DNA from 3 places in the Paenibacillus sp. FSL H3-0321 genome. Region 2 is predicted to be linked to each of the others. Evidence: riboswitches for the same ligand, from Rfam matches in the RefSeq annotation. Region 2 holds a riboswitch; each other region holds the start of a gene.
What was found. A riboswitch is a leader RNA that binds a small molecule or an ion and turns the genes downstream of it on or off. The one in region 2 is predicted to bind thiamine pyrophosphate.
Positions count from the first base shown of each region.

Region 1: linked by a shared signal. The riboswitch ahead of thiC (phosphomethylpyrimidine synthase ThiC) and the one ahead of MHI45_RS29635 (thiamine phosphate synthase) in region 2 are both predicted to bind thiamine pyrophosphate.
Region 3: linked by a shared signal. The riboswitch ahead of MHI45_RS33480 (ABC transporter ATP-binding protein) and the one ahead of MHI45_RS29635 (thiamine phosphate synthase) in region 2 are both predicted to bind thiamine pyrophosphate.

Region 1 is NZ_JBBODH010000001.1:3,303,091-3,306,364, forward strand. Features, by position in the region: gene thiC (phosphomethylpyrimidine synthase ThiC) at 1-1,585, opposite strand, end outside; TPP riboswitch at 1,690-1,796, opposite strand; gene MHI45_RS14470 (SDR family oxidoreductase) at 1,881-2,699, opposite strand; gene MHI45_RS14475 (PadR family transcriptional regulator) at 2,730-3,272, opposite strand.
Region 2 is NZ_JBBODH010000001.1:6,739,986-6,743,259, reverse strand. Features, by position in the region: gene MHI45_RS29645 (thiazole synthase) at 1-297, opposite strand, end outside; gene thiS (sulfur carrier protein ThiS) at 596-799, opposite strand; gene MHI45_RS29635 (thiamine phosphate synthase) at 851-1,459, opposite strand; TPP riboswitch at 1,572-1,674, opposite strand; gene MHI45_RS29630 (SDR family oxidoreductase) at 1,823-2,692, opposite strand; gene MHI45_RS29625 (NUDIX hydrolase) at 2,949-3,274, shown strand, end outside.
Region 3 is NZ_JBBODH010000001.1:7,571,750-7,575,023, reverse strand. Features, by position in the region: gene MHI45_RS33490 (amino acid ABC transporter permease) at 8-676, opposite strand; gene MHI45_RS33485 (amino acid ABC transporter substrate-binding protein) at 731-1,564, opposite strand; TPP riboswitch at 1,839-1,942, shown strand; gene MHI45_RS33480 (ABC transporter ATP-binding protein) at 2,094-2,858, shown strand; gene MHI45_RS33475 (ABC transporter permease) at 2,839-3,274, shown strand, end outside.

The DNA.
Region 1 (3,274 bases), 3.4 Mb from region 2:
CCGGAAGAGTCTCATCATGATATTCCAGCGCCCGTTCCGGGTCGAGCGACAAATGGAACTGGTCCCGCCAACGGAACTCGAAGCGCGCTTTGGAGAGTGCGTTATCCCGATCCTGCGCCCCCTTGTGTCCTTTGGCCAAGTCGGCTGCATGGGCGGCAATTTTATAGGTGATGACGCCTTCCCGCACATCATTTTTGTTAGGCAATCCTAAATGCTCCTTCGGGGTAACATAACACAACATCGCCGTGCCGAACCAGCCGATCATCGCCGCTCCAATAGCCGAGGTGATATGATCATAGCCGGGTGCAATATCCGTAGTCAGCGGACCCAGTGTGTAAAAAGGAGCGCCATGGCAGAGCTCAAGCTGTTTATCCATATTCTCTTTGATCAGATGCATCGGTACATGGCCCGGGCCTTCCACCATCACCTGAACATCATGCTTCCAGGCAAGCGAGGTTAATTCCCCCAACGTCTCCAGCTCGGCAAACTGGGCTTCATCATTAGCATCGGCAATGGAGCCTGGCCGCAGCCCGTCACCTAAAGAGAACGCAACATCATAAGCCTTCATGATTTCACAAATATCCTCGAAATGTGTATAGAGAAAGTTCTCCTGATGATGGGCCAGGCACCAGGCCGCCATAATCGAACCCCCTCTGGAGACGATACCCGTCATTCTTTTGGCCGTTAATGGGATGTAACGCAGCAGTACCCCGGCGTGAATGGTGAAATAATCCACTCCTTGCTCCGCCTGCTCGATCAGAGTGTCCCGGTATACCTCCCAAGTTAAATCCTCGGCCTTGCCGTTTACTTTTTCCAAAGCCTGATAGATAGGCACTGTCCCGATAGGTACCGGAGAGTTGCGGATAATCCATTCACGGGTGGTGTGAATATTTTTGCCTGTCGACAGATCCATAATATTATCCGCTCCCCAGCGGGTAGCCCATCTCATCTTCTCTACTTCTTCATCAATGGAAGAGGACACCGCCGAATTCCCGATATTGGCATTGATCTTCACCAGGAAATTCCGCCCGATAATCATCGGTTCACTCTCAGGATGGTTAATATTCGCTGGAATGATCGCACGGCCGCTGGCTACTTCCTCTCTAACAAACTCAGGGGTTACATTTTCCCGGATTGCGATAAATTCCATCTCCGACGTAATCAGGCCTCTGCGCGCATAATGCAGCTGGCTGACATTGCCGCCTTCTCTGGCTCTCAAGGGCCGACGCTGCAATCCCGGAAACACCTCTGCCGCCGACTTCTCCGTGAGATTCCCGTTATCCTCCGGCTTGACCGTTCTTCCTTCGTAAGATTCGGCATCTCCCCGCTCCGCGATCCACTGAAGCCTGTGAGGCGTTAACCCCTTGCGGATATCGCTATAGGCTTCATCATTAGTATAAGGCCCGCTTGTATCATAGACATGGACAGGAGCATTCTCCGCTTCTCCGGCCGTACCCGAGGTTCGGCTTAATGTAATCTCGCGCATTGGAACTTGAATATCAGGCCGTGAGCCCTCCACATACACCTTGTGACTTCCCGGAAAAGCACACAGATCGACCTCATGTTTCTTCTCTTGATTCGGCATCTTGTTTCCTCCTTAAGGTTTAAATAAATAAGAGTGCGCGCAAAAAAGCCGCTCCACATGGAGCGGCTCAAATATCCATATAAGGCTAACGCCAACAATGAAATAAAGGTCCGACTCCACTTTCCTACGCTGGTATGATCCAGATCAGGTTCAAGGGTCCAGGAATGCATTTTTCCCGTCTCAGCCTATTCAGGCTCCCCTAGTGGTTTCTTATTTAGTTATGTTTAAGTTACAGAGAAATCCAGCAATTGTCAACGGTGCTCTTAATAGAGCTTTGGATAAACCTGTCCTCTTTTTATGAAAAATGCTGAGCTATATTACTTAGATACTCTTCCTCAACCGTATTTTTCTTCATACTTATGAGCATTTCCGCATCTTCTCCCACTACATAACGGAATTTGCTTGTACCGTCTGTGGCCGCTTGATAAATAGTGTCAGCTACAAGTTCTGGTGCCGAGGCATAGTCTGGAGCTTTTTCCATTTCCCCTAATTTACCCAGAAAGGCAGTAGTGAATGATTTATAATCCGTTAAGCCATCATTAAAAAAGAACTCCATCGATCTTCCGCCAAAGTCCGTGCTAATGGCTCCTGGTTCAATCAACTTTACTTTGATGTTTTGGGATGCTAATTCAAAAGATACGGATTCAGAAAAACCTTCTACCGCGAATTTAGTGGAGTGATACAGAGACATCGTAGGAAAGGTCACGATCCCTCCCATTGAAGAGATGTTGATTAGCAACCCTTCCTGATTAGATCTAAAATGAGGCAGCATGGCTTTAGTCATACTAATAAGACCAAAAACATTCACTTCAAATTGTCTGCGGATCTGCTCATCCGTAGCTACTTCTATAAGCCCCATTGACCCATATCCGGCATTATTCAGGAGAACGTCAATTTTACCAAACCGCTGAATAGCTTCAGCCAATGCAGATTGAATGGTATCTGTTTTCTCAACATCTAACCGCAACACCAATACATTGTCCAATGTAATGAATTCAGTTTCTTTTTCAGGTGCACGCATCGTGGCTACTACGTTCCATCCTCTTTCAGCAAAATGTTTTACAGTAGCTCTCCCAATGCCAGATGAAGCACCCGTGATGAATATTGTTTTCATTAAAATTCCTCCTAAAAGTATCTGAATTCGCTAAATGCTGCTCTTCTCTTCCTCTAACTGCTCCATGCTTAACAATCCCCCGGCAATGGTTGCAAGTTTAGCTTTATATTCTGCTATCCCAATCTGGATGCAAATGATCTGGGCCGGGTGCATTTCATCTTTATAATGTGAATACTGCTCTAATAACTGATCTAACTTTTTTTGTGATTCCTCTTGTACTTGCTTCAACCAGAAAATCACCTTGTCATACCCCACAAATCGGCCAAAATAAAGCCTCATCATAAAATCGGATTTCTTACTACTGTCTCCCTCTAGTGGCGCTAGTAAATAGTCGTTAAAACAATCTCGCCCTTTAGCCGTTATGTTATAAACATTCTTGTTTGGCTTACCTTTCTGGGGCACAATTTCCTTGGTTATTAATTCTTCCTTCTCCATTCGGGCAAGCGTAGGATAAATCGTGCCATAACTAGAGCTATAGAAATTAGACAACACATTCTCCAATAACTGCTTTATTTCGTAGCCAGTCAACGCTTCTTTCATGAGCAAGCCTAAAATAACATCCTGACTGTTCAAGA
Region 2 (3,274 bases):
GACCTCGATCTTCACCCAATTGCCCAGCCCTGCCGCCCTGGCCAGTCTGGCAATACGTACCGCTTCTTCAGCTGTGCGCGCGCCGGAGGTATTGGGCAGCAACGTCATATGGGAGGGAATATGCATAACAATGTTGTCGTCACTCTCCGGATCAACCCGGCGAAGAGCCACCGTAATGACCTGAGAACCCGAGCGTGCAATCACTTCGGGAATAAGGGTATTGCGGCTGTATTTCCCGGTTCCGATAAACAGCCTGCTGGATAAAGGGATTCCGCCGATAACGAAAGAATCTTGCATAAAATCGCCTCCTGAGATAGTGGCCCGCTAAAATGCGGAGCTTCTGTTGCTGATACGCCGAGTTTTTATCTTACCTCTTATGTCTTACGTCTTACGTCTTGCCTTTAACTCTTGCTTACTACATCTTCCCCCCTGCCCTTGCTCCTTGCTTCCTACTTCCTGCTTCCTGCTTCCTGCTTCCTGCTTCTTACCTCTTGCTTCTTGCCTCTTGCCTCTTGCTTCCTACCACTTACCACTCACCTCATACCATTTGCCTCTTGCTTCTTGCTTCTTGCATCCGGCAACACACACTGGCACTTTAGCCCCCGCCGACAAAGTGGACCAGCTCTACGCGGTCACCTTCGCTCAGCAGCGTATCTCCATAAACGTCCTTGCCGACGATCTCACCGTTCAGCTCCACGATAACCAGTCTCCCGGTCCACTCGGACCGGCTTAGCAGATCAGCTACAGTCCGGCAGCTCTCTTCATAGGCCCCGCCTTTTCCATTCACGATCAAATTCATGCTTGCTCACCTCCTTTAACTGGTGCAGGAGCATTATTCATGGCTTCAGACTTAAGGTACGGCCTGAACTGCTGATCTGTAGGCTGTAGCGGCGGCCACAGGATCTCCTGCACTGCATATTCCGGACATTACGGCAATTCCGGAAGCACCCGTTGCCAGAACCTTTCCGGCATTGCCCGGCTCAATTCCGCCTATGGCGATCAGCGGAATGCTGCTGCAGCGGACAGCCTCAGCCAGCTGCTGCAATCCGCGTTCCCGCTGCCCCGGCTTGCAGGCTGAGGGAAACACATGCCCGAACAGGCAGAAGTCCGCTCCCTGCCGGCCGGATTCAGCCGCCTCCTCCGGGGAATGCACCGACCTTCCCAATCGCAGGTCCGGTGCTACGCTGCGCGCTACGGCAGGCGGCAGGCTGTGCCAAGCCAACTGGACCCCGCCCGCCCCTGCGGCCAGAGCAACGTCTATCCGGTCGTTGATCACCAGCTTGGCAGGCGGAACCCCCGCTATGATCAGCTGCTCCGTTAGAGCTATGAGCTCCCGCGCAGACATTGCCTTTTCCCGGAGATGGATATAATCCACTATGAATTGCACAGCCGCAGCCAGCTGAACAAACTGCGCCGGATTCTGCCTTCCATCCGAGATCAAATGTATCTCTTTCAACACGTTCACCTTCTCCTGTTCTTTTGCATTACCGGCAAATACAAAAAAGACCGCCCCCGTAAAGGAGGCAGTCTGGAATATATACAGGAATACCGGGCCATTCAGCCCCGCTGCAGTTATTCGTTCTCCACTTCCCTACGCTGGTATAAACCAGATCAGGTTCAAAGGGTCCGAACGGGTATGTTCGTCTCAGCCTTGCGGCACCCCTAGTGACAAATTCATATTCAATTACGCTTAACGTTTCATATACTAACATATTATTCCTTGAAGAGCCATCCTTTAAAAGAGGCCTGCATCAAAAAGAGCGGAACCCAAGGGTCCGCTCCAGACTCTAATTATTCATAGCAGTGGAATCAGCAACCGCGTTTAGCCGTTTACGACCTCGCCGCCATTCACATGCATTACCTGTCCGCTTACATAAGATGAATCATCGGAAGCCAGATACACATAGGCCGGAGCCAGCTCCTCCGGTTGTCCCGGGCGTTTCATTGGCTGCGTGCCGCCGAATTCACTGACTTTCTTCGCGTCAAAGGTCGACGGAATAAGCGGTGTCCAAATCGGTCCCGGCGCTACGGCATTGACCCGGATGCCTTTGTCCGCCAGATTCATCGACAGCGAACGGGTAAAGCTGAGTATCGCACCTTTGGTGGACGAATAGTCCAGCAGCTGCGGGCTGCCCCGGTAGGCTGTGATCGAAGTCGTGTTGATGATCGTGGACCCTTTTTTCAGGTGAGGCATGGCTGCCTTGGTCAAATAGAACATCGAAAAAATATTCGTGCGGAACGTCCGCTCCAGCTGCTCGGAGGTAATATCCTCAATCTTCTCCTGCGGATGCTGCTCGGCCGCATTATTAATCAGGATGTCCAGCTTGCCGAGTCCTTCCACCGTCTTATTGATCAGATCCTGGCAGAACGCCTCCACGCCAATATCGCCGGCAATCAGAATGCACTTCCGCCCCTCTTGCTCCACCTGGCGTTTAGTCTCTTCGGCATCGGAATGCTCATTGAGGTAGGAAATAACGACATCCGCACCCTCCTTGGCAAAATGAACGGCAACCGCCCGGCCAATACCGCTGTCTCCTCCTGTAATCAGAGCCGCCTTGCCCAGCAGCTTGCCCGCCGCCTTATAGGCTGAAGTCTCGAACTCCGGCAGCGGATTCATTTCACTTTCAATTCCGGGCTGGCGGTCCTGCACCTGCGGAGGTAGTGTTTTTTTGGTTTGCGTGTTGTCTGGCATGATCCATTCTCCTTTCGCTGTGTACCTGTTGGTTACTCATCGTTTTAGGGTTGGCTCAGGGTGCCTGGTTTATGCACCTGCAGATCATCTCTTCATTTGCTTTACGTTATGTTACTTACCACACCTTGGGCGCGGTCAAACTAAAATGTCAGTCGTTTTTGCCGGGGAAGGCGATATACTTTAGAGAGAAAGCACTAATCCAGCAAATGGAGTTGCAGATTTATGCAGACTCTGCGCAGAGGGGAGAGCACGCAATATGGTCAAACACACTCGCAGCATCATCGTTGCTGTCAAAGGAGTTATTGTACATGGAGGCCGGATTCTGCTTGTTCGGCGTGCGGCAAGAGATTCTGTCGGAGCGGGCACCTGGGAATGTGCGGGCGGGAAAATAGAATTCGGAGAAGACCTGGAGGCGGCTCTGGAAAGGGAGATTTACGAGGAGACCGGACTTGCGGTTACTGTCGGCAATCTGCTGTATGCAACCTCGTTTCTAACCGATCCGGCAAGGCAGCTTGTCATTATCACCTATTTGTGCCGGAGCACAGACCATGCAGTACAGCTGTCCGAAGAGCATTCGGATTA
Region 3 (3,274 bases), 830 kb from region 2:
TTCCTCCTTATCTCGCCGAATAACGGTCAAACCGCTGTTCCAGGACATTTTGCAGCGCGGACAGTACGGAGCAGAACAGCAGGTAGAATAATGCAGCCTCACTATAGAGCAGCAGCGGTTCGTAGGTGGTCGCCGTGATCTGCTGCGCTGTTTTGAACATCTCAACGTACGTAATGCTTGCCGCCAGGGAGGTGTCCTTTACGAGACTGATAAAAGAGTTCGACAAGGGCGGAACCGATACACGCGCCGCCTGAGGCAGAATAATCCGCCGCAGTGCCTGCCCCCGGCTCATTCCGACGGAAAAGGCAGCTTCCCATTGGCCTTTATGTATGGACAGGATGGCTGCCCGGACAATTTCCGAAGAATAGGCTCCAACACTGAGTGTAAAACCGATTACAGCGGCAATAAAAGGATCCAGCACAATCCCTGCCGCCGGAAGTCCATAAAAGATAATAAAGAGCTGCACCAGCAGCGGTGTCCCGCGGATTACCCAGACGTAGAACCGGGCGATCAGCTTCGGGATTCTCCATGAGGAGAGACGGAACAGCGCGGTAAGAACAGCCAGCAGCAATCCAAGCGCAAAGGAAACAAGCGCCAGCGGAAGGGTATAAGCCACCCCCGCTTTAAACAGGGGCAGCAGTGAATCCATGAAAATCCCAATTTTCCGGTCATCCATCGTTCAGACATCCTTTTTGGACACTCGGCTGCATCTTCGCGCCAGCTCCATTTATTATTTGGACACATCCGCCCCAAAGTATTTCTCCGATATTTTCAGATAGGTTCCATCGCTCTTCATTTCAGCCAGTGCATCGCTGACGGCATTAACCAGCTCTTCGTTTCCTTTGAGGAAAACTGCCGCACTTTTCGATCCCTCGGCCGTTTCATCCACCTGTTTGATCTTTGCATCTGGTTTTTGCTTCTTTAAGTCGAGATAGGACAAGCCGTCATTTACGGTCGCATCAATCCGGCCCGAGGTCAGCAGGTCTATGGCCTGGTTGAAGCCATCCACAGCGACGATCTCTGCACCGTTCTCCCGGGCGATATCGGACAGGTTGCTGGTCAGCGATTGACCTGCCTTCTTACCTTTAAGATCCGCGAAGGCTGTAATATTCTGGTTATCCTCGCGCACGATCAGCGCGCCCTTGGAGACGATATACGGCTCAGAGAAATCATATTTCACCTTGCGTTCATCCGTGATCGAAACCTCGTTGAATATCGTATCAAAACGTTTGGCATCCATGCCGGCAAACAGGCCATCCCATTGGGTTTCTATAAATTCGGGTTCCACCCCCAGCCGTTTCGTAATCTCCTTCGCAATCTCCACATCAAAACCGGTAAGCTTGCCCTCTGCATCATGAAAAGTAAACGGAGCATATGTCCCCTCCGTACCAATACGCAGCTTGCCACTTGCTTTAACAGCTTCCAGTGAGTTCTGCCCGGCCGGAGCCGCCGCTTTTTCTGTGGGCGCAGCAGTAGCCGCAGGCGCTGTATTGTTATTATTGCCGCATGCCCCTGCCGGCAGCAGAGTTAGCAGCAGCAGGATAGTCAGACTAAGCTTCTTCATCACATGAACCCCTTTCAAAATCCCTCTATTTTTCACTGCATGGACACTTGCTTATCTTGCCCAAAAGCACCGCTGCTTCATCAAGTTTTTTGCATCTTTAGTCAGACCTCTACTTATGCCAGCCGAAACGGTACAGCTCCGGCAAAGAGGCGATTCCCGCCGGTATGCTCATACTGTTCACAACCGGACTGCAGCAATGTAAGCGACTGCTTCTCTTTACAAACTGCCGGGATATGGTATATTAATTAGCAATTGCAAATTCAATATTGACCTGTTTTTTCACTAGGGGAGTCGGCCGACTGAGACGGAGCTTTAAGCTCCGGACCCTTGGAACCTGATCTGGATCATACCAGCGGAGGGAAGTGGAGCAGAATTGTTCAGCGGAGCCGCATTAAGCTAACTGACTGTGACGTTCAGACCCATTTATTTCCTCCGGAAATGAATGGGTCTTTCTTGTGTTTGCTGTTGCCGCCGATCAGGCAAGTAACGTTAAACAAACTACGCCCCCAGGAGGTTTCCACATCCCAATATGCTCACTATAACCAACCTGGCTTATTCGTTTGCAGCGACTAGGAATCCGGTATTCTCCGGTCTTTCAATGACCGTCCGCCAAGGCGAATTCATTTCCGTTGTTGGAGCCAGCGGCTGCGGGAAAAGCACACTGTTCAAAATCATTGCCGGCCTGCTAGAGCCGTCCGGCGGTGAAATAACCGTACATGGACGCTCCTCTCCTTCGACACGCTCGCGGCTTGGACAGATCGCTTATATGCCGCAGCAGGACCTGCTGCTGCCTTGGAGGACCGTGCTGGACAATTGCCTGCTTCCATGGGAGCTTAAGCAGGACTCTAGCCGGCACGAGGTACTCGCCCGGATCCGCGGAATGCTGGACGGCTTTGGCCTTTCCGGCAAGGAAAATGCTTATCCGCAGGAGCTGTCCGGCGGGATGCGCCAGCGGGTCGCTCTGCTGCGCACACTAGCTGCAGGCAACGAACTGCTGCTGCTTGACGAGCCGTTTGGAGCGCTGGACGCGATCACCAAACGGGAGATGCACCGCTGGCTGCTGGAGCTGTGGGGCGGGCTGGATAAGTCCGTTCTGTTCATCACTCATGATCTTGAAGAAGCGCTGCTGCTCAGCGACCGGATTTATTTGATGACCGGCGGCTCTGACGGCGGGCTGCAGGAGCTAATCGTCACTTTGCCGAGACCCAGACATTACAAAATGAATTATGAACCGCAGTTTGTTGCCCTGCGGGAGGATTTGGAGAGTAGATTGCATGAGAGCTCTATGGTATAAGAAACAGCTGCGGACTTATGGCCCCTTTCTACTGCTTGTGGTGCTGCTTATTGCGGCATGGGAGCTCACAGCACAGCTGAACATGATCCCTTCATTTATTCTCCCGGCGCCAAGTGCAATTTGGACAGCGCTGATTGAAAAGCGGGGACTGCTGTTCGGAGAGCATTTGCCCGCCACGTTGCAGGAGTCACTGATCGGGTTTGCCCTCTCGGTTGTTTGCGGAACACTGCTGGGTACCGGCATGCATATGTTCGCTCCGCTCGCCAAAGCACTTTATCCCATGCTGATTATCAGCCAGACCATTCCGCTGATCGCGCTCTCACCTATTTTTATTATGTGGTTCGGCTATACCCTGTGGGGCAAGGTTGCTGTCGTCTTTCTGACTGCCTTTTTCCCGGTTGTGGTAGCCGTCTATG